DNA from 4 places in the Nitratidesulfovibrio sp. 1201_IL3209 genome. Region 4 is predicted to be linked to each of the others. Evidence: predicted binding sites of a transcription regulator. Region 4 holds the regulator's gene; each other region holds the start of a gene.

Region 1 (5,766 bases), on a different contig from region 4:
GCGGATTGGCCAAACCCGGCGGACCCGGCGGATTGGGCGGATGGGGAGGATTCCGCGAAAAGGGCAGCCAGGTCCACGCGGCAGGCCAGGCCGCCCTGGGCGGCGGGGGCGAGGTCCGCCGGGGTCAGGTTGCGCGCCTCGATGCGCCCGCCCATGTCGCGCATGATCCCGAAGACCACGGCCAGCCCCAGCCCGGTGCCGCGCCCGGCGGCCTTGGTGGTGAAGAACGGGTCGAACAGCCGGGGCAGGTGTTCTTCCGGGATGCCGGGGCCGTTGTCGATGACGTGCACCACCACCTCGTCCTGCCCGTGCGGGTCGGGAAGGCTGCGGGCGGACAGCACCACCACCCCGCGCCGCCGGGGGCGCGGGAATGCGGGCGGCGCGTTGGCGTCCGCGCCATCCCCGTCGTCCGCGCCATTCCCGCTGTCCTTGCCGTCCTTTCCGCCCTTTCCGTCGGTACCGCCCGCCGTATCCGGACGGCAGGAACGGGTTTCGGCGTCGTCCCCGTCCGGGCCGTCGCGCAGGGTCGGGGCGTCGGTTTCCACGGCGTCCAGCGCGTTGAGCAGCAGGTTGGTGAGAATCTGTTCCAGCCCGCTGCGGTCGGCCAGCACCGGCGGCAGGGGGGCGCATTCGTTGCCACCGCCTGCCGTCCCGCCGGGCGTGCCGGGCGTATCGGGCAGATCAGGCAGATCGGGCAGATCGGGCACGATGCGCGCCCGCGCGGCCCGCGCCCTGGGACGGAACACGTCGGCCAGGCCGGAAAGCACCTCGGCCACGTCGCAGGGGCCGCGTTCGGCCTGCTTGGGCCGGGCGAAGTCCAGCAGGTCGCGCACCACCTTCCGGGCCTGCTCGGTGTGGCGCATGATCACGTCGATGTCCGCCTGGGCCTGCCCGTCGGGCGCGGCGGCCCGCAGCAGGTCGGCATAGCAGTGGATGACCCCCAGGGGGTTGTTGATCTCGTGGGCCAGGCCAGCGGCCAGCTTGCCCACGGCCACCAGCTTTTCGTGCTGCTGCACCCGTTCCAGCATGCGGCGCTCGTCGGTGGTTTCGCGCAGGTAGGCTACGGTGCGCCCGCCGCGTTCCAGCCGCCCGCCCAGCGGGTAGGCGTTCACCGCGAAGGACCGCCCGTCGCGCAGGGTCACCGCGCGCGACACCGGGCCGTCGCCCATGCGCGCGGCGATGTCCGCGGCGTCCAGCAGTTCGGCCAGGGCCGCGCCGTCCGTGCCGGCGGCGTTCTCGTCACCGCCGTCACCCCCGTCCCCGTTGCCCCTGCCTTGCGCCCCGTCCCGGCCACTATCGCTTGAGGTCGCCAGCGACCGGGTCAGCGACCGGGTGAGCTGAAGGGCCGAACTGTTGGCCAGCACCACCCGGCCATCGCCGCCCAGCAGCAGCAGCGGGTCGGAAATGCCCTCGAAGATGGAGTCCAGCAGGGCGTTCTGGCGCAGCAGGTTGTCCAGCGCGTCCAGGTTGTCCATGGCGATGCCGAGCTGCCGCCCCACGGCCTGGGCCAGGTCGGCCGTGCCGGGGCCGCTGGCGTGGTCCGCGTCCCAGTACAGGCACAACAGGCCCCGCGTGGTGTCGCTGGTCTGCACCGGGATGAACCAGGCGCGCGGGGTCAGGCGGGGCGCGCCCTCGGCGGCCAGGTCGTGCCAGTCGGGGGGCAGTTCCGGCCGCACCGCGCGGTCCGGCCAGGCGTGGAAGTCGCTGGCCGAGAGCACGCAGGCGTAGGCCGCCCTGTCCGCCCCGAAGCGCCGCGCGACCAGCGCCAGCGAGGCGGCCAGCAGTTCGCCCTTGCCGCTGCTGCGGTTCAGGCGGTCCAGCAGGCCCACGAACAACTCCACGTCGGTGCGCCGGGCCGTGGCCTCGGTGGCCAGGTCCACGGTGCGCTCGTGCACCATGCCTTCCAGGTTGGCGGCGTAGTCGCGCAGCTTGGCCCGCGCCTCGCTGAGATGCCGGGCCAGCGATTCCATGTCGCCCAGCAGGTCGTCGATGCCCACGTCCGGGTGGCCGCGCCGGGGCATGGTCATGTCCGCCTCGTCCGGGAAGTGGCGGCGCATCACCCCGCCCATGCGGCGCAGGTTGTGCACCACCAGCCGGTTGAAGAACACGTGGATCACCGCGAACAGCGCCAGCGCCCCGCCCGCGAACAGCACCCCGAACGACACCACCGCCTCGGTCATGCCGCTGACCGCCTGGTCCATGGGCAGGGCCACCATGGTCATGCCCGCGAGGTCGCCGGTCTTGCGCCAGAAGCCGCGTTCCGCCCCGTACATGGACAGCAGCACGGGCGGGGCCTGTTCCGGATCGCCGTGGCAGCGCAGGCACGCGGTTTCGAAGCGCACCGGCTTGGCCGTGATGAACAGCCGTTCCCCGTCCTCCTCGCTGACGTCCTCCACGCGGGTCAGTTCCGGGTCGTCGCGGAACCGGGCGATGATGCCGCGCTCGAACTCCGAGGCCTCGTAGGCGGGGTTGCGCGCGCCCACGGCCACCCGGCGGTAGGTGAAGCGGTCGTGGGCCAGGTTGTTGTCGTTCATCACCGCGCGGGTGACGAACGAGGTGGACATGGCCTCGATGACGAAGGTGTCGCCGGGCAGCGAACTATACATGGCCGGGCGCAGGGTGTTGCGCACGTAGCTCTGCACCGCCTCGGCCTGGGCCAGGATGAGCGCCGCGCGGTCGCGGGCCTCGTTCTCCACCAGCCGTTCCAGGTGCATGAACAGGGACAGGGCGAAGAACCCGCCCAGACAGGCCAGGATGAGCAAAAGGCCCAGCAGGAAGCGGGCCTGGAGCGAATGGGGCGTGAGTCGAAACACGGGGCTCCTTGTGCGGGTGCGTCAACAATAAAGGGGCGGGGCGTCCGCGGGCCTGCCCGGCAGATTGACTCCGGCGGATTGCTTCCGGCGGGTCGATTCCGGCGGGTCTGGCCGCGCGCCCGGCACCGCATGGCCGTTGTCTAGCACAGGCGGGACAAAGGGCAACCCGCGCACCGCAAGCTGCGTTGCACCGGCTGCGGGTGCTGCCGCGAGTTAGCAGGCAGGCCGGGGTAGGCGCGGCGCAATACCGCGCAATGCTTGAATCCTGACCTTTCCGGCCCGGATGGCCCGCGTCTTGCTCTCGGGGGGGGCCATGTCCGGCGCGCGGCAGGCCGTGGCGGCGGGCATGGCCCGGTGGCGCAAAGGGGCGCCGCCATGGAGCCTGCCCGCCGTCTCCCCCGGCAGGGGGCGGCAACGGCGCCGCGCACGGATGCGGGAAAGACGCGGGAAAGACGAGGGAAAGGGAAAGGAACGATGCTCCGGCGGGCCGCGATCCGCGCCGCCGAGGCATCGTCCGGAGATCACGCAACCCCCGAGGAGATGCAACGCAATGGAAGACAAGGGGCTTTTCGGCAGGATCCTGGCCATCGTGCCCGGGCTCGCGGTGATGATCGGCACGCTGTACGTGCTGCGCGTGTACGTGGAACCGTGGATGAAGGACGCCGTGGTGTTCGGCAGGAAGGGCTGGCTGGTGCAGGTGCTGAGCCTGAACTACATCCTGCTGTCCATCCTTACCGGCATGTTCTACCGCAACATCCTGTTCGGCGGAAAGATTCCCGCCTGGGCGGAGGAAGGCTTCCGCACCACGCGCCTGTTCATCAAGACCGGCGTCATCATGCTGGGTTCGCTGTACACCTTCGACAAACTGCTGAAGGTGGGCGGCATTGCCATCACGCTCATCGTGGCCTTCGTGTTCGGCACTGCCATCTTCATCCTGTGGCTGGGCAAGCGCCTTGACGCCGACCGCTCGGTCACCGCCACCATGGCCGCGGCCTGCGGCGTGTGCGGCGTCTCCGCCGCCGTGGCCACCGCGCCCGGCGTGCGCGCGAAGCCGGTGGACCTGGCCCTGTCCATCGCCACCATTCTCGGCTTCGGCATCATGACCATGTTCGTCAGCCCGTTCGTGGGCAAGATGCTGGCCCTGTCGGACTACCAGTTCGGCGCGTGGGTGGGCACGGGCATCCTGAACTCGGGCCAGGTGCTGGCCACCTGCCTTGCCTTCAACCCCAACTTCGCCCCCGGCACCGCCGTGGCCTACGGCGAAATCTGGAACGTGGTGCGGGTCATCTGCATCCCGTTCGTGGTGTTCTTCATCACCGCCTGGTACTGGAAGGGCGAGGCCGACGCCGAACACGTCAGCCTCGGTTCCATCCTCGCCTCCAAGTTCCCCATCTTCGTGCTGGGCTTCGTGGGCATGACCGCGCTGTCCTCGCTGCACATCCTCGGCGCCGAAGGCTCCGAGACGCTGCACCTGATGCGCGACGTCATGGCCTGGGTGTTCGGCGTGGGCCTGGTGGGCCTCGGGGCGTACATCGACGTGCGCGAGATCAGGGCCGCGGGCGGCAAGCCGCTGCGCATCGGCCTCATCGCGGGCGCCACCAAGTACGTTCTCGCCCTGATCATCATCCTGGCCTTCATTCCGAAGGAAGGCGCCTTCTAGGCCGCCTGCACGAGGAGCACGCACATGTCCGACAAGAAGAAGTCCCTTACCGTATTCAAGAGCGACCGCCACGAGGACGTGGCCGCCATCATCGCCTCGGCCCTCATCGTGGTGGTGGTGCTGACCTACATGGCCTTCATCGTGCCCTCGGTGGGCATCAAGGCCCCGCAGGACGGCAAGCTGGTGGAGATCTTCGTGGCCGAAGGTTCCGAGGTGAAGAAGGGCGACCCGCTCTATTCGCTGGAAGTGGTCAAGAAGAAGTGGGTCAACAACGTGATGGAAGAGAAGGTCGCCGTGGAAAGCTTCACCGCCAAGGCCAACGGCAAGGTGCTGAAGGTTTCCGGCAAGCCCGGCGATGCCGTGAAGAAGGGCAAGCAGGCCATTGTGGTCATGGAGCACGAGAAGGGTACCCTTCCCTAGGGGGGCGCTATGGGCCTTTTGCCCTCTGCCTGACCGACCCGAAGGGCGCGGAGCGTGTCCGTTGGGCGAGTTCGCGAGCCCTACGGACATCGAGCGCACAGCGGTCAGAAAGATTTTTTATTCCGGTCGAATACGATAAGAGTATACTCCCTTCATAAAAAATCTCTCTTCCTTGGCAGAGAACAAAAATCCGCATAGCGCAATATCCCAAGATCGCAGGCAATGAGGGCGGCAGGATGATCCTGCCCCCGGCCGAAGCATCGCATACGCCAGACATCCGGCGGGCGGCCATGCGCCGCCCGCCATACGCCTACGGAGAACATGTCCCATGACGCCACCCATGAAGCTGCTGCTCGCCCTCGACGACGGCCCCGGCGCACGCCGCGCCGTGGACGAGGCCATCCGCATCGCCCGCGAGAAGGGCGCCACCCTGGACGCCCTGTTCGTCATCGACGCCACGTGGGATGTGTTCACCGGGCACGACTGGCTGTCCGGCTGCAATTCGCGCATCGGCTTTCTGGAATACATGCAGGGGCTGGAGGAAAAGGCGGCGGCGGAAAGCGCGCGCGCCTTCCTGGAACTTCGGGGCGACATGCCCGGCGAACTGCTGACCGCGCCCGGCGACGTGGTGGACGTGGTCCGCGAGCAGGCCGCCAAGGGCTACGACCTGCTGGTGCTGTCCAACCCGTTCACGCGCGGGCTTGAGGTGATGCGCGACGCCGTGGCCCGGCTGACCCGCGACGCCCCCTGCGACGTGCTGCTGGTGCGGGCCGACACGAAATAGGCCGCCCCCAAACAGACCGCCCCGGAGGGCTCCCTGAACGGAGCCCCCCGCGTCATGCCGGAATTTTACCGTTCATGCCGGAATTTCAC
Region 2 (5,766 bases), on a different contig from region 4:
CGTCGGCCGCCGTGAACAGGTCGCCGCTGGCCACGACCGGAATGGACAGCGCGGCCGCAAGCTCGCGCAGGACGCTCCAGCGCGCCTCGCCCGCAAAGCCCTGTCGGGCGAAGCGGGGGTGCAGGGTGATCCACCCCGCGCCCGCGTCCTGCAACCGCAGGGCCATTTCGCGCCAGGTCTCCTCGCCCGCCTGCCAGCCGAGCCGCATCTTGAAGCCCACCCGGCCTTCCCCGGCCACCTCGACCATGGCCCGGGCCACGGCCAGGGCGTTGTCCATGTCGCGCGACATGGCCGAGCCGCAGCCTGTCTTGACCACCTTGGGCACCGAGCATCCCATGTTCAGGTCGAACCAGCGGAAGCCCTGTTCCATGAGCCCCGGCATGACCTGGCGCATGATTTCCGCGTCGGCCCCGAACAGTTGCAGGATCAGGGGCGCGTCTTCAAGGGGGGCATCTTGCTGCGTGGTGGCCAGCAGGTCGCGCGTGCCGGGGCTGTGGTACAGCAACCCCTTGGCGCTGACCATTTCGGTGCAGCAGGCGGCCGCGCCGTGCTCGCGGCACAGCAGGCGGAAGGGCAGGTCGGAGTACCCGGCCAGGGGGGCCAGCCACGGGGCGTCGGGCCGCAGGGGCGGCGCGGCGGCGAGGTGGGAGGCGGCGGAGGCGGTGTCGGTCATGCGTCGTGCGGGTCGGGGTGGACGGTTGGGAGTGAATGGGAACGGAAAGGGTTTTGTACGCCTCCGGCGGGCGGGGGGCAACGCCCCCCGCACCCCCCGAACGGGGATGATGCGGAGGGGTTCGGAAGGGCCGGGAATGATACCGGGATGCCCCGGCGTCAAGCCAGCAGGCCGGACCCCCCGTGCAACGCGGCCAGCAGCAGGCCCAGCGGGTCGGACGGCCCTGCGGGCAGGGGGCCGGTGGACAGCAGGGCCGTTTCAAGGGGTACGGACGGGGAGGGCGTATCCTCCGGCTGGCCGGTCAGGATGGGCAGCAGCGGTTCCAGCAGCGCGCCGATGGTGTCGGGATGCTCCGCCATGACCCGGAAGGCCAGGCGCGCCGGAGTCTCCTGCGTCGCGGCCCGCAGCAGGCCGTGCAGCAGGAAGCGGCCGGGGGAATGTGGGGACGGGGATGCCCCGCCGTCCGGGGTGCCGTCCGGGGTGCCGTCCGGGTCGCCGCCGGGGCCGGGCGGGACGGGCATCCCGCCCAGCAGGATCCGGGTCAGCCCGCCGCCCGTGGACTCCGGCTGCGGCGGCAGCACCGCGCAGTCCAGGGCGCGGGCCGTGGGGCACAGCCACGGCAGGTGCAGCAGGGTCACGCCGGGGTGCGCCGCGCGCAGCACCGGCAGCAGGGCCAGCCGGGCACGCTGGCAGGCCAGGAACAGGGCGGCGGTTTCCGCGTCTTCGGCCACGTGCGCGGCCAGGGCTGCATGGCGCGCGGCGGCGGTAGGCGGTGGATTCGGAGCGGTGGATGCGCCCCACGCCGGAAACAGGGCCTTGGCCAGCCGGGCGTCCAGCCGGTCGCGCGCGGTGGCGTAGTCCGCCGCCAGCCGGGCGGGCGAGGGGGGCGGCACGGCCGCGCCGTCGCCTTCGGCCAGCAGGCGCAGCACGATGTCCGGCTCCGTCCGCTCCACCCGGAACAGCAGTTCCGTGCCGGGCTGGGGAAAGACGGGCATGGAGGCCAGCAGGGTCTGCCCTTCGATGTCGGCCCAGCCCAGCCCGCCCGTGCTGGCACCCGGCGCGGCGAAGGCGGACGACTGCGCCGCCGGGCGCAGGAACGTGCCGCGCACCGTGTCGCCGGGCCGGTGGGCGCGCCGGAAGCGCGCCGCGCGGTCCGAGCGCTCCGGGTCGTGCCGCTCGCCGAAGCCCCCGGACGGCCCGGCGCTTCCGGAACCCGGCGCGTGGCGGATGCGCTCGCTCATGCCCTGCCGTCCCCGGCGTCCTCCGCCTGATGCTCGCGGCGGCAGCGGCCCTGGTTGGACGCCTTGCAGGCGTCGCACACCGCGCCCTTGAGGTAGCGGCGGTAACACAGGGCCAGGGCGTCGGACAGGGTTTCCGCCATGTTGTCCGCGCCCAGCTGCGGCACCAGCCCGGAACGCTCGAACACCGCGCGCACGGCGGGTTTCACCCCGCTCAGCACCAGGGCCACGCCGCGCCGCTGGCACTTGCGCAAGAACTGCTGGAAGGCGTGCACCCCCGTGGCGTCCACCCAGTGCACCTGGCGCAGGTGCAGGATCACCGCCCGGTGGCCGAAGTCCTCGTACTCGTACAGCCGCTGCTCCAGTTCGTCCACGGCCCCGAAGAACAGCGTGCCCTCTATGGAGTACACGGCCAGGTTGGGGCAGCACGGCCCGGCGGGCAGCCCCTGCAACTCCGGGCTGTCGCAGGTGTCCATGCGCGTCACCAGCGGGTGCGACACCTTGCGCAGGAACAGCACCAGCGACAGCAGCACGCCCACGAACACGGCCTTTTCCAGGTCCAGCAGCAGGGTGGCGGCAAAGGTGGCCAGCAGCACCATGCGGTCGGCCCGGGTGGCCCGCAGCGCAAGGACGATGCCGTGCTTGTCGATCATGCCCCAGGCGATGATCATCAGGATGCCCGCCAGCGCGGCGATGGGAATGTACGCGGCCAGCGGGGCCAGCAGCAGCACCGCCACCAGGGTGATCACGCCGGAAAGCGCCCCGGCGAAGCGGGTGCGCGCCCCGGCCACGAAGTTGACGGCGCTGCGGGTGAACGAACCGCTGCCCGGAATGCCGGAAAAGAACCCGGCGGAGATGTTGGCCAGCCCCTGGGCCACGAATTCGCGGCTGCCGTCCACCTGCTCGCCCCGCGCGCCCGCCAGGGTCTTGGCGATGGACAGCGCCTCCACCACGCCCAGCAGGGCGATGGCCAGGGCGGGCATGAACAGGTCGCGCATCACCTGCGCGTCGGGCGCGGGCGGCAGCGAGAAGGGCGGCAGCCCGGCCGGGATGGCCCCCACCACCTTCACCCCGTGCGCGCCAAGGTCCAGCGCCCACGCGGCCACGCCCGACGCCACCACGGCCAGGAACGCGGCGGGCAGGCGGCGGTGCGTCCGCGCCACGCCCAGGGCCACGGCCATGGCGAACAGTCCCGTGCCCAGCGCCCACGGGTTGGTCTGGGGCAGGTGGCGCAGGGTGGAAAGGACCAGTCCGAGGAACGTGGGCGCATTGCCGATGCTCACGCCCAGCAGGTTCTTGATCTGCCCCACGGCGATGAGCACGGCCGCCCCGGCCGTGAAGCCCACCATCACCGAATGGGAGATGAAGTGCACCAGTTCGCCCAGCCGGGCCAGCCCCATGACCACCTGGAGCAGCCCGGCCAGGATGGCCACGCCGAACACGTAGGCCATGCGCGTTTCTTCCGGCAGGCCGGACAGGGGCACGCCGTTGACCACGGTTTCCGCCATGGTGGCGAAGAGCAGCATGGAGATGGCGTTGGTGGGGCCCGCGATGAGGTAGCGCGAGGCCCCCCACAGCGCGGCCACGATCACCGGCACGATGGCCGCGTACAATCCGTACCTGGGATGCACCCCGGCAATGACCGCATAGGCCATGGACTGCGGCAGGGCCACCACGGCCACGGTCAGCGCGGCCAGCAGGTCGGCCCGCAGCATCTGGACGTTGTAGCCGCGCAGGCTTTCCACGAAGGGCAGGGCGGCGCACAGCATCCTGTCGCCCAGGCCGCGCGGGGGCACGGGACAGGCGGGGCCGGAAGGGGGTGGCGGCGGAGGGGGGGTGGCCGGGCCGTCCGGCTTGGCCTGCCCGGCCGGTGCCTCCTGTTTCCCGTGTCTGGCGTCTTTGTCTGGCGTGTCTGGCATGGTCTCACCGTTTGGCGTGGAGGCACCCGGCCGGAGCGCATGGGGTGCCGGGCATGCCCACAGGATGCCTCCGAAGGGGCCTTGTGTCCAGCGCGGGACAACAGAAAAGGGGAAGGGGCGACGGGTTTCCGTCGATGGCCTCACCGATCATGTCCCCCGATCAGGCCCCGGCCCGGGAGCCCGGCCCATGGCCCGCATCTTGCTTTGCCGCGCCCATGGACATCTTTGCCTTTGACGCCGCCTCCATGCTCAGCTTCCTGCTCACCTTCATGCGGGTGAGCCTGGTGCTGTTCCTGCTGCCCTTCTTCGGGGGCGAGGCGGCCCCGGTGCAGGTCAAGGCGGCGCTGTGCCTGGTGTTCACCCTGGCCCTGTGGCCGCACGTGTCCCTGCCGGGCGGGCAGATGCCCGCGCATCCCTTTTCGCTCATCGTGCTGCTGGCCGGGGAACTGATCCTGGGCCTGATGCTGGGCATGACCGTGCACTTCCTGTTCGCGGGCATCCAGACCGGCGGCCAGATGCTGGCCACCCAGATGGGCTTCACCATGATCACCCTGGCCGACCCGCTGACCGGGGCCAACGTCAGCATCACCTCGCACTTCCTGTACATGGTGGCCATGCTCACCTTCCTGGCGCTGGACGGCCACCTGTACATGCTGCGGGCCTTCGTGCGCACCTTCGAACTGGTGCCCCCCGGCGGCCTTCTGCTCGGCCCCTCGCTGGTGAAGGAAATACTGGCCCTGTCCGGCTCCATGTTCGTGCTGGCCGTCAAGATCGCCGCGCCGGTGCTGGTCTCGCTGTTCCTGGTGGAACTGGCGCTGGCGCTCATGGCCCGCGCGGCCCCGCAGATGAACCTGCTGATGATCGGCTTTCCGCTCAAGATCGCCGTGGGCTTCTTCTTCATCGGCATGCTGTTCACCATCATGGCCGACAAGATCCGCGAGTTCATCGTGGGCATGGACCCCATGATGCTGCACCTGTTGCGGGCGGCCAGCCCGCTGGTGGACCGCTGACCGAACCCTGACGGAGGGCTGCCATGGCGCAGCGCGACCCGAGCAAGACGGAAAAAGCGACGCCGAAACGTCGCAAGAAGGCGCGCGGCAAGGGCAACGTCCCCAAGTCGCAGGAACTCACCAAGACCCTGACCATTCTGGCGGGCTCGGTGGGCCTTCTGTTCTACATCGACTTCCTGGCCAAGGACATGCAGGCCATCTTCCGGCATTTCCTGGGCAACGCCTTCGGGTTCCATCCCAACCAGCAGAACGTCATCGACCTGCTCATGTGGATCGCCGGGGAACTGGCGGTCATGCTGCTGCCCATCATGCTGTTCATCGGGTTCACGGCCTGGCTGGTGCTGCGCCTTCAGGTGGGCAAGCTGTGGACCACCGAAGTCTTCAAGTTCAACTGGTCGCGCTTCAACATCCTTGCCGCGCTGAAGCGCATGTTCTTCTCGCCCGACACCTTCATGCGGCTCGGCAAGAGCCTGTTGCAGGCGGTGTTCATCGGGGTCGCGCCGTACCTCATCATCCGGCGCGAGATGCACAACTTTTTGCCGCTGTACTACGCCGACGCCCAGGGGGTCAGCGCGTACATGCTCAAGACCGGGTGGGACATGGTGCGCTACGCGCTGGTGCCCATGTCCATCATAGCCGTGGCGGACTTCTGGTACACCCGCTGGAGCTATGAGGAAAACCTGAAGATGACCAAGGACGAGACCAAGGACGAGCGCAAGCAGGCCGAGGGCGACCCCGTGGTCCGTTCGCAGCAGCGCCGCAAGATGATGCAGATGATGGCCAGGCGCATGTTGCAGGACGTGCCCAAGGCCGACGTGGTCATCACCAACCCCACCCACTTCGCCATCGCCCTGCGCTACGACGCCACCGAGGCCCCGGCGCCCATCGTGCTGGCCAAGGGCGCGGACAACCTGGCCCGGAAGATC
Region 3 (5,766 bases), on a different contig from region 4:
GGCGATCTTCACGTATTCCAGGATGTTCTTTTGCAGGGACGCGTCGGCCACCGGCCCCATGTAGTTGGCCGGGTCTTCCGAGGGGCCGATCTTGATGGCCTGCGCCGCCTTGACCAGCCGCTCCACGAAGCGGTCGTAGATGGGCTCCAGCACGATGACCCGCGAGCAGGCCGAGCACTTCTGGCCCTGGAAGCCGAACGCGGAATACAGCACCTGCAGCACGGCCTCGTCGAGGTCGGCGTCGTCGTCGATGATGATGGCGTTTTTGCCGCCCATTTCCGCGATGACCCGCTTGCACTGCACCTGGCCGGGCTGCACTTTCGCGGCCTTTTCCTGGATGCGCAGCCCCACTTCCATGGAGCCGGTGAAGCAGATCATGCTCACCTGCGGGTGTTCCACAAGGTAGTCGCCCATGACCGAGCTGCGGCCCGGCACATAGTTGAACACGCCCTCGGGCAGGCCCGCCTCGCGGAAGATTTCCGTGAGGTTGTACCCGATGCGCGAGGCGATGGACGACGGCTTGAAGATCACCGGGTTGCCGGTGACCATGGCGGCGGCGGCCATGCCGATGGCGATGGCGAAGGGGAAGTTCCACGGCGCGATGACCGCGGCGATGCCCTTGGGCTGGTAGAACAGGTGGTTCAGTTCGCCGGGGGCGCGGCCCATGCGGCGCGGCGCGCCAAGGCGCAGCATTTCACGGGCGTAGTAGTCCAGGAAGTCGATGCCCTCGCCCACGTCGTGGAAGGCCTGGTCCCACTGCTTGCCCACTTCCAGCACCTGCCAGGCGGACAGCTCGAACATGCGGCGGCGGGCGATGTCCGCCGCGCGGCGCAGGTACATGGCCCGGTCGGCCGGGGAGGTGTCGCGCCAGGCCGGGAAGGCCTTTTCGGCGGCCTCGATGGCGGCGTCCACTTCCGGCTTGCCGCCCTGGCAGACCTTGGCGATGACCTCCGCCGGGCTCGCCGGGTTGGTGGAGGCGATGGTGTCGTCGGTGGTCACGTCCTTGCCGCCGATGAACAGCGGAATCACGCCGCCCGCCTTGCCGCGCACTTCCGCGATGGCCTTCACGAAGCCCTCGCGGTTGGCGGGTATGGTCAGGTCCAGCATGCTTTCGTTGACGAACGGGGGCAGGCCGTCGGGGCTGGGCTGCATGGGGCGCGGCGGCGGGGTGGCGGCCAGTTCGCGTTCAAGCGTGGCCTGCGGGTTTTCCAGCAGCCGTTCCAGTTCCGCGCCGTCCACGAAGCTCTGGCGCAGGAAGGATTCGTTGGCGGTGTTTTCCAGCAGGCGGCGCACCAGGTAGGCCATGCCGGGGATCAGTTCGCCGTAGGGGCAGTACAGGCGCACGCGCCCGGCCACGTTCTTCAGCCCCTTCCGCACCGGTTCGGCCATGCCGTACAGCACCTGGAACTCGTAGCGGTGGGCGGGCACGCTGAGCGCGCGGGCCGTTTCCATCACCGTGGCGATGGTGCGCACGTTGTGCGAGGCGCAGGCGAAGTAGACGAGATCGTTGTTTTCAAGGATGCGGCGGGCCAGCTTTTCGTAGCAGATGTCCGATTCCGGCTTGCGGGTCCACACGGGGATCTCCCAGCCGTTCTGCTTGGCCATCACCGTTTCGTAGTCCCAGTACGCGCCCTTCACCAGGCGGATGCCGAAGGGCAGCTTTTCGGCGCGGCCCCAGGCCAGCAGGTCGTCCAGGTCGTGTTCGGTGCAGCGCAGGTAGGCCTGCAAGACGATGGACAGGTGCGGATAGTCGCGGAATTCGGGCATGGTGCGCAGCCGCTTGAACAGTTCCAGCGTCATTTCGCGGTACTTCAGCTGCTCCATGTCGATGCACAAAAAGCCCCCCATCTCCACGATCTTGCGGTAGATGGGCACCAGGCGCGACAGGATGCCCTGCACGGAGCCTTCCACGTCGCCGGGCTTGGCCTGCGAGTAGAGGGCCGAGGGCTTGATGGACACGTTCACCTTGGGGGTGTGGCCCCAGTCTCCCCCGTTCAGGGCGGCGCCGAGCCCGGCGGTGGCCCCTGTGGAATCGGCCAGCGGAGCCCACTTGGCGTGCTCCCTGGCGATGGCGTCCAGCACTTCAAGGTAGCCGTCGCGGTAGGCGTCGGCTTCTTCCTCGCTCACCGTGGCCTCGCCCAGCAGGTCCACGGTGAAGGCAAAGCCTTCCTTGCGCAGCTTGGCCAGGCCCTTGATGGCTTCCTTGGTGTTTTCGCCGATGATGAAGGTGCGGGCCATGCCCTCGATGTTGGACCGGATGAACTTGCCCATGAGCATGCCGGTGAACGCCCCGCCGAACCCGGCGGCGCCCGCGCCCCATTTCAGCACGGGGGGCACGTCCGCTCCATCGGCCGAGAAATATTCGCGGATGTGGCGGGTGAGCGCCTCGGAAGTGTTCAGGTAGGGCAGGACGTCCACGAAGCGGAACAGCTGGACCTTGAAGCCCTCGTTCTGCATGGCCCAATCCATGACCTTGCCGGTCCAGAAGCCCTTGTTGAAGATGGACGGGGCCTCGCCGCTGATGCTCTTGAAGAATTCCTTGCCGCGCTCGACGATGCGCGCATCAAGATGCTGTTCCATGCGGTTCCTCCTGGGCGTCGCGCGGGTGTGGTCCCGGCGGGTGTGGTGTGGTGCGGGTCGTGCGGTGTGGTGGAAAAGGCTCCTGCTGTGTCGCGCGGCGGCGGTGCGGGCGAACCCCGGATATCCGGGAAGGCCTGTGCCGCCGTGAGGCATGATTTTTCGATATTCGGAACGGTTGTAGGCGCTGGAATGCCAGAAATCAACCCCGTGCCGGGCCGGAGCGGGGCGGTCGGCCCCGCGTCAAGACGGGCCGGGGACTGGCGGGCGGCGGGAGGGAGGAGCGCGGGGGCGTGCGCAACGGGCAGAAGGATGCCGTGCCGCGCGGACGGATGCGGCGGGCGCGTGCGGGATGGAGAAAACGGCGAGGGCCGCCGACACCTCGTGGTGCCGACGGCCCTGTGTTTCGATCATCTGGCTGTTGCATCAAGCGGGGCGCGAGGTGGGAAGTCCTCGTGAAGGCAGCGCGGGTGCGCCCCGTGGAGTCCGTTCGTGGTCAGGCTACTGGTTGGCCTGCGGCGCCTGGCCGTCATGCATGGGGCCGTGGCCGTAGCCCATGCCCTGGCCGCCCATCATGCCGCCCATTCCGCCCATTCCGCCATGACCCATGCCGTGGCCGCCCATCATGCCGCCACCCATGCCCCTGTGGCCCATGCGGCCGTAACCGGGGTTCACGCCCACTTCCTTTTCCAGGCGGGTGTCGAGGGCGGTGTATTCGTTGCGGATCTGGGTGCGCAGGTCGGCCAGTTCGTTCGTCAGCTTGGAAATGGCTTCAGGCTTGGTGTTGGGGTTCACCGACAGGGCGCGCAGTTCGGTGTTCTTGGCCCAGGCCTTGTCCTTCAGCGGCTGGATGCGGGCGTCCGCTTCCTTGTAGATGGCGTCGAACCTGGCCTGCTTTTCCGGGGTCAGGGCGTTGTACACCGCGCCGGTGGCGCAGCCGCCGCCCATGCCCATGCCGCCCATGCGGGCGAAGGCGCTGTCGGTGATGCCGGTGAAGGCGAGCAGGCCCGCGAGGGCGACGGTGCCGAGGACGAGATGCTTGGTCTTCATGATGTGTGCTCCTGTATGGTTGGTTGATTCGTTGCCGCCCCGCCCAGGGGCTGTTTCTAAATGGTCTTTTCGTCCGTTGGCTGCGTCAAACTTCGCCTTCCATTTCGGTCAAATACGATAAGAGTATGCTCCCTCATGGCAGGCTCGTTTTCCTTGCCAACGAACGAAAATCCTCATTTGGAAACAGCCCCTGGCGTCTTCGCTGCATCCTCGATGGATGGCGCGGCCGTGTACTGTGGTGCGGGGCTGGTGCGCTTGTTGCTTGCCCGGATATGAGCAACCGGCGTGCCAAGGCGCGGCATGTTCGCATAACAATAGGTAATTACAGATAAAATAATCTTGCGATACGCCCGGCAGGGCTCCCGGCCGCCTGCACGAAATCCGTGCACATGTATAAAAACTATACGCCACCCCGTGGAAGGCGTATGAAAATCGAACAGGTGTCGCGGCATCGACCAGTTTCGCTCCGGCGGGCGCCGTCACGCCGCAAGGAACATCCCAAAGGACCATCCCATGCCTACCGGCAACGCGGCCAACGCGCCGCATGCGACATATGAAGGCCTCGGCCAATCCGGCCAAACCGGTCAATCGGGCCAGTCCTCCGGGTCCGGTTCTGGAGGGGCTCACGGCCAGCGCGGCCCGTCGGGCTTCCTTGGCCTGTTCGGCCTGTCAGGCCAGTCCGGCCAGTCCGGCCGGGGCGGGACCGGCGGCGGCAGCGGCGGCGCGAACGGGCGGCTGCCCTCGCCATGGCTGATCATCGGGGCCACGGCGGCCCTGGCCCTGGTGCTGGCCGTGCTCACCGTGCTCAACCACGACGGCGAGCAGGAATCCATGCGGCGCATCCTTTCGGAAAAGGGCGCTTCGCTGATCCGGGCCTTCGAGGCCGGTGCGCGCACCGGCCTGCGCGGCCGCGCAGGGGGCGAACTGCGGTTGCAGGTCCTGCTGGAGGAAATGGCCGACCAGCCGGACATCCATTTCATCGCCGTCACCGACAGGCAGGGCGTGGTGCTGGCCCACAGCGACCCGCAATGGATCGGCCGCCCCCTGGCCGATCCGGCCACCATGGAGGCCCTGGCCGTGCCCCCGCCCCCGGCCTCTTCGCCGGGCAATGACGGCGGCGGCCAGCAGGCCCGCGACGAGGTGGGCTGGCGGCTCATGGAGGCGGGCGGCCAACGCGCCTTTCTGGTGTACCGCACCTTCATTCCGTTGCGGCCCACCGCGCGGCATATGGGCATGGGCGGGCACATGATGGGCCACGGCATGGGCGGCATGCCCGGCTGGCTGCGCCGCGAGATGGAGGCGGACATGCAGGCCGAGCGCGACGTCCCGCCGCCGGTGATCGTCGTGGCGCTGGACACGGCCCCCTTCGACGCGGCCCGCGCGGCGGACCGCCAGCACACCCTGATCATGCTGTCCATCCTGGCCCTGCTGGGCGGCGCCGGGGCGCTTTCGCTGCTGTGGTCGCGCCATGCCCGCGCCTCGCGCAGGCTGGTGCGGCAGGCCCAGTCCTTCGCCCTGCACGTGGTCACCAGCCTGCCCGACGGGCTGGTGGTGCTGGACGGCGCGGGCCGCGTGGCCACCTGCAACGCGGCGGCGCGCGACCTGTTGCGCCTGGGCGACGGGGTGCCCGCCGGGGCTCTGCCGGATGCGGTGCTGCCCGCCCCGCTGGCCGAACTGGCCGCCCGGCTGACCGGCGGAACGCACGGCGGCGGGGGCGGGGATGCCGGCGCCGACGCCCCCCCCGCCTTCGGGACGGAGGTGACCCTGGACTGCCCCGTGGCGGGCGGTCCGCCCGTGCCCATGAGCGTGCGCGGGGTGCGCATCGCCGCCGGGGGCAGGGACGAGGCCGGGGCCATCCTGATCCTGCGCGACCTGCGCGAGGTGCGCCGGTTGCAGGACGAGGTGCGCCGCCGCGAAAAGCTGGCCGCCATCGGCAGCCTGGCCGCCGGTGTGGCCCACGAGCTGCGCAACCCGCTCAGTTCCATCAAGGGCTACGCCACCTATTTCGGCAGCCGCTTCGCCGAGGGCAGCGAGGACCGCGAGGCCGCGCGGGTCATGGTGCAGGAGGTGGAACGGCTGAACCGGGTCATTTCCGACCTCATCGGCCTGGCCCGGCCGTCGGACATCGCCCCCCGCCCG
Region 4 (5,766 bases):
TTGCCGTGGGGGATGGCCACCCCGTCGCCGATGCCGGTGGTGCCCAAGCCCTCGCGGTCCAGCAGCACGCCCAGCGCAACGGCGGCATCCACTTCGGGATGCCGCCGCACCACGGCCTGCACGAGTTCCGCCAGCACGTCCTTCTTGGTGCCGGCGGAGAGCTCGGGCAGGATCAGATCATCGTGAAGATACTCCGAAAGCCTCATGTACGACGCCTAGACGACCGGATCGATAAGGCCGAAATCGCCGTTGCGACGCCGGTAGATGATGTTCACGCGTTCCACCTCGGCGTTCAGGAACACCAGGAACTCGTTGTCGCCCTGGTCGAGCTGCATGGCCGCCTCGTCCACGTGCATGGGCTTGGGGGCGAAGTGGTCGGTGCCGACGATGGTGCGGTCCTCGCCTTCGCCCATGGTGCTGAAGGTGAACACGTCGATGCCCTTGCCCACCCTTTCGGACTGGACGGAGCGGCGACGGTCCTTCAGCTTTTCCACCTGCTTGCGCAGCTGCGATTCCAGCTTTTCCAGCACCAGGTCGAGGGTGGCGTACATGTCTTCGGACTGTTCCATGGCGGACAGGGTGAACCCGTCGCCGGCCATCTGCACTTCCGCCTTGTGGCGGAACTTGTCGACGGAAAGGTTCACCTGCATGTCCAGGGCGGACTTGCCGACGAACCGGCCAAGCTTTTCAAGGCGGCGGCGGGCGTACTTCTTCAGGTGGTCGGAGGGTTCGAAGTTCTTGAAGGTGAAGGCGATGTTCATACGCTCCTCCAGTGGTGAGAGGGGGAATGCGGCGCGCGGCCCGCACGCGGGGTGCGGCTGCCGGATGCGCCGCCGGCGACGGGTGCCCCCCTGGTCGCCGGGTCGGGCGCGGGGGCACGGGCCGTCAGAACAGTTCCTTCCGCTTGGAAGAGGAGGGAATGTCCATGGCAGTACGATACTTCGCAACGGTCCTGCGGGCAATATTGACTTTGAGCTGTTCCTTCAGAATTTCGCCGATGCGCTCGTCGCTCAGGGGTTCCCTGGGGTCTTCATCGCCGATCAGCTTCTTGATCAGCGCCTTCACGCTCTCGGAGCCCACCTGGCTGCCGTCGTCCAGTTCCAGCGCGCTGTTGAAGAAGAACTTCAACTCCACGATGCCGTGCGGGGTAGCCACGTACTTGCTGGTGGTGATGCGGCTGACCGTGGATTCGTGCATGCCGATGTCGTCGGCGATGTCCTTGAGGATCAGCGGCTTCAGGCGCGACACCCCGTCCTCGAAAAAGCCCCGCTGGTACTTCACGATGGATTCCACCACCTTGTACAGCGTGCGCTGGCGCTGGTACAGGCTCTTGATGAGCCACGAGGCCGAGCGCATCTTTTCCTGGAAATATTCGCGCTCGCCCGCCGACGCGGCCGCCGCGGCGGACCGCTCGTACATGGTGCTCAGTTGCAGGTGCGGCAGGCCATCCTCGTTGAGCATGATGATGAAGTCGTCGTCGTACCTGTAGACGTACACGTCGGGGCTGACGAACTGCGGGTCGCCCCCGCCGTAGCTGGCGCCGGGCATGGGGTCCAGGGTCTGGATGAGGTCCAGGTATTCCTTCAGGTCCTCCATGGTCAGGCGGAACTTGCGCAGCAACGGCTTGTAGCGGCGCTTCTCGAGGTCTTCCAGGTGGTCGCGCACCAGTTCCACCAGCACCTTGTCGCGCGTGTAGCCCAGCATTTCTATCTGCACCAGCAGACATTCCTGCGCGGTGCGGGCGGCCACTCCCACGGGGTCGAAGCGTTGCAGGGCGTGCAGCACCGGCTCCACCTCGGCCGGGGCCACGCCCGCCATCTCGGCGATTTCGTCGAGGGTGGCGTGCAGGTAGCCCGACGAGGCGATGTTGCCGATGATCACCTCGCCGATGTCCTTCTGGCGCTCGGTGAGCGAGGACAGGCGCAACTGCCACATCAGGTGCCCTTCCAGCGAGGGCTTGGCGGCGTAGCGCGCCTCGAACGAGGTCATCTCCTCCGGCAGTTCCGATTCGCGCACCGTGGACTGGCGGCTGGTGCTGGCGAAGTCGCCCAGGTAGTCCTCCCAGTCGGCTTCGCGGGCGATCTCGCGGTCGTAGGCGATATCTGCGGCGGTGGCGGTATCGGTGGCGGCGTCACGCTGGTCGGATGCCTCGGCCTGCGGTCCCTCGTCCTGGGCTTCTTCCAGAAACGGGTTTTCCAGCAGTTCCTGCTGCACCGTCTCGACAAGCTCCAGCCGCGAAAGCTGCAACAGCCGGATGGCCTGTTGCAGTTGCGGCGTCATCACCAGTTGCTGGGTGAGCTTGAGCTGTTGCCTGAGTTCCAATGCCATGCGTGGACAACCCCTGGACCCTTGTCGAGGCCCTATGCACCTTGCGTTGAGGCCGAACGAGATGACGACGCGACGCTGCGCGCGGCGTCAAGCAAGAAACGGCCCACAGTGAAAATGTGTTCCCATCCCCAAGAGGTTAGGTGAACCATGCCATAGAAGCAAGAAGTATGCAACCGCTCGCGCCATTTCGCGGGGCAACCTTGCGCATGCACGCAACACACTGTCATAAAAACGAAAACGGCGTCTCCCGGAAGCCGGAGGACGCCGCTGGCGTACGATGCATGCGCGGGCCCGCTACAGGGAGAATCCTTCGCCCAGATACACGTCCCGCGCGCGCGGGTTGTCCACGATATGCGCGGGCGTGCCCTCCAGGATCACCTCGCCCTGGTGCACAAGGTAGGCCCGGTCGCAGATGTGCAGGGTTTCGCGCACGTTGTGGTCGGAGATGAGCACCCCGATGCCCCGGTCGCGCAGGCCGGTGATCAGTTGCTGGATGTCGTCCACGGCCAGCGGGTCGATGCCCGCGAAGGGCTCGTCCAGCAGGATGAACTTGGGCTCGCGGATCATGGACCGCGCGATCTCCAGGCGACGCCGTTCGCCGCCGGACAGGTGCATGGCCACGGAATCGGCCAGGTGGGTGATGCCGAAGTCCGCCAGCAGCATGTCCGAGCGTTCCTTCTGCCGGGCCTTGGAAAGCCCGGTGTGCTCCAGGATCATCTGCAAGTTCTGGCGCACCGTGAGCCGCCGGAAGATGGAGCTTTCCTGCGGCAGGTAGCTCAGCCCCACCCTGGCGCGCTCGTGCAGGGGCCAGTCGGCGATGTCGCGGCCGTCAAGCTCCACCCTTCCCGCAGTGGGCTTGATGATGCCGATGAGCATGTAGAAGGTGGTGGTCTTGCCCGCGCCGTTGGGGCCCAGCAGCCCCACGGTCTCGCCCTGGGTCACGGACAGCGAGACGCCGCGCACCACCTCGCGCTGGCCGAACTGCTTGTGCAGGTCCTCTCCGCGCAGCACCGAGGTCACTGGGCCGCTCCCTTGGCCTTGGCGTCGTCCCTGGCGTCACTCTTGTCGCCGCCCTTGGCGGCATCCTTGCCGTTGTCCCTGGACTCGCCGAGGGGGTTCACGTCGCCGGACGAGGTGAACACCGCCTGCACCCGCTTGGTGGACGAACCGCGCACTTCGCTGCGGTTCTCGCGGGTGTAGAAGGTGATGACCTCGCCCTTGATGCTGTTGTCGCCCTCGTGCAGCACGGGGTTGCCTTCCATGACCAGCACGGCGGTGTCCACGGTGTAGGTGGCCTTCTCGCATTCGCCGGTGCGGTTCTCGCGCTTCATGCGCACGTTGCGCTCGGCCACGATGCGGTCGATTTCGCCCGCGTCCATGCCCGACATTCCGGACTGGCCGGATTGGCCCGACTGGCCGGATTGGCCACCCTGGGCCGCGTCGCCCCCGGCGTTTTCCCTGCCGGGCTTGGCGGACTTCTTCTTGAGGTGCAGGGTGATGCGTTCCGCCCACATCTCGAAGTCGGGGCGCTGCACGTACACGGTGCCCTCGAAGACCACCACCTGGCCCTTGGCGTCGTACTGCATGCGGTCGGACTTGACGGCGGTGGGCACGTCACGTCGGGCGGCGCTGGCGGGCCTGGCGTCGGCCGCCACGGCGGGGACCACGGTGGATGCCGAAAAGGTCAACAGCAGCGCCACGCACAGCGCGGAGCGGATGCCGGCATATCTCATTGCTTGGACTCCTGCTTGGTTGGCTTGGAAGCGCCCTGCGGCGCGACCTTCGCGGCCTTGGGCGTCTGGCCTGAATGTGTCTGGCCTGAAGGCTTTCGGGCGGCCTGTCCGGGCGCGGGGTGGGCCTGGGTGGATTTTCCCGCGGCATCGGCCTTGCGCGGAGCGGCCACGGCGGCCTTGGGCTGCGCCGCGCCCTGCCCGTTCTTGTCGCCGGCGCGCGGCATGAGCAGCAGCGACACCCCGTCGCTGCCGCGCAGCACGTCGGCGGCCACGTCCCATTCCAGCCTGGTGGCGTTGCCCGACAGGCTCTGGCCCTCTATGCGCGCCCCTTCGGGAAAATACATGGTCCGGCTGGTGCCGTTGTACACCATCAGGCTGGAGAACAACTCATGACGGTCGTGGGTGGCGTGCACGTCGTCCCACATGCGCACCAGTTGCACCTGCTGCTGGACTTCACCCTTCTGCGCCACGATGCGCAACTGCCTGCCGCCGTCCATCTGGTAGACGAGGTCCGGGCTGTCCACGTCGATGACGTTGTTGCTCTGGCGCAACTGGGCCCAGGTGGCCTTCAGCCGCCACAGTTCGATGCCCTTTTCGCCCTGCACCAGTTCTATGCCCTTCATGGCCACGCCCACGGCCTCTTCCAGCGTCGCGGAATCGGTGACGCCGCCGGAAATGGCCGACTCCAGGGCCTTGCGCACCCCGGCCTGCCAGCGCCACGCGGCGGCGCCGCCCACCAGCAGCGCGACCACGAGCAAGGCCCACAGCGTACGGCGTCTCATGCCTGCTCCGGCCAGCTTTCCAGCATGCGGTCCAGCAGCCCCTGCTGGGCCAGCAGGAAGCGGATGGCCTCGCGCACCGCGCCGTGCCCGCCGCTGGCGGTGGTCACATAGCGGGCCAGGGCCTTGACCTCGGGCTGGGCGTTGGCCACGGCCATGGGCAGGCCCACCAGCTTCATGGGGCCGAAGTCCACCCAGTCGTCGCCAAGGTAGGCCACCTGCGACCATTCAAGGTCGTGCTTGCGGCGGATTCCGTCGATGCAGTCCGACTTGTGCAGGAAGCCCGCGTGGTAGTCGGTGATGCCCAGGCCGCGGATGCGCGCTTCCACCGCGCCGGAGGTGAGCCCGGTGATCACCGCCACGGTGATGCCCGCCGCCTGCGCCAGCTTGATGCCCAGGCCGTCCTGCACGTTGAAGCGCTTGGTCACCCGGCCCTCGTCATCATAGTACAGGCCGCCGTCGGTCATCACCCCGTCCACGTCCAGCACCAGCAGCGCGATGGACCGGGCCAGATCTTGGGCCAGGTCTTCAGCTTGCATACGGCAGGCTCCAGAGGGCGGCGAAATCGCGCAGCAGCGGGGCCAGCCTGTCCAGCGGCCAGCTGTTGGGGCCGTCGCACAGGGCGTGGTCCGGGTCGGGGTGGGTTTCCAGGAACACCCCGTCCACCCCGGCGGCCACGGCCGCGCGGGACAGCATGGGCACGAAGCTGCGGTCGCCGCCGGACGAGGCGCCCTTGCCGCCGGGCAACTGCACCGAGTGGGTGGCGTCGAACACCACCGGCACGCCGAAACCCTGCATGATGGGCAGCGAGCGGAAGTCCACCACCAGATTGTTGTAGCCGAAGCTGGCCCCGCGTTCGGTCAGCAGGATTCGCCGGTTGCCGGTGGAGCGCAGCTTGTCCAGGGCCGGGGCCATGTCCCACGGGG

Evidence for each region. The regulator sigma-54, encoded in region 4, starts transcription at its own class of promoters, with help from an activator protein. The targets are predictions, from matches to a motif close to CTGGCACGGNNNNTGCTT.
Region 1: V6B97_RS12280 (YeiH family protein) is a predicted target of sigma-54. The motif match lies at 3,097-3,114, and genes of this name have one in related genera.
Region 2: fliR (flagellar biosynthetic protein FliR) is a predicted target of sigma-54. The motif match lies at 4,018-4,035, and genes of this name have one in related genera.
Region 3: V6B97_RS13400 (periplasmic heavy metal sensor) is a predicted target of sigma-54. The motif match lies at 3,902-3,919, and genes of this name have one in related genera.

What each region holds. Positions count from the first base shown of each region.
Region 1 is NZ_JBAIYT010000026.1:19,707-25,472, reverse strand. Features, by position in the region: gene V6B97_RS12285 (c-type heme family protein) at 1-2,813, opposite strand, end outside; gene V6B97_RS12280 (YeiH family protein) at 3,364-4,473, shown strand; gene V6B97_RS12275 (biotin/lipoyl-binding protein) at 4,498-4,893, shown strand; gene V6B97_RS12270 (universal stress protein) at 5,222-5,677, shown strand.
Region 2 is NZ_JBAIYT010000003.1:15,488-21,253, forward strand. Features, by position in the region: gene V6B97_RS02880 (tRNA dihydrouridine synthase) at 1-673, opposite strand, end outside; gene V6B97_RS02885 (hypothetical protein) at 832-1,914, opposite strand; gene V6B97_RS02890 (SulP family inorganic anion transporter) at 1,911-3,830, opposite strand; gene fliR (flagellar biosynthetic protein FliR) at 4,046-4,840, shown strand; gene flhB (flagellar biosynthesis protein FlhB) at 4,864-5,766, shown strand, end outside.
Region 3 is NZ_JBAIYT010000030.1:35,470-41,235, forward strand. Features, by position in the region: gene pruA (L-glutamate gamma-semialdehyde dehydrogenase) at 1-2,580, opposite strand, end outside; gene V6B97_RS13400 (periplasmic heavy metal sensor) at 3,079-3,627, opposite strand; gene V6B97_RS13405 (ATP-binding protein) at 4,141-5,766, shown strand, end outside.
Region 4 is NZ_JBAIYT010000036.1:24,095-29,860, forward strand. Features, by position in the region: gene V6B97_RS14515 (PTS sugar transporter subunit IIA) at 1-206, opposite strand, end outside; gene hpf (ribosome hibernation-promoting factor, HPF/YfiA family) at 216-761, opposite strand; gene rpoN (RNA polymerase factor sigma-54) at 886-2,328, opposite strand; gene lptB (LPS export ABC transporter ATP-binding protein) at 2,623-3,348, opposite strand; gene V6B97_RS14535 (LptA/OstA family protein) at 3,345-4,061, opposite strand; gene lptC (LPS export ABC transporter periplasmic protein LptC) at 4,058-4,843, opposite strand; gene V6B97_RS14545 (KdsC family phosphatase) at 4,840-5,379, opposite strand; gene kdsA (3-deoxy-8-phosphooctulonate synthase) at 5,369-5,766, opposite strand, start outside.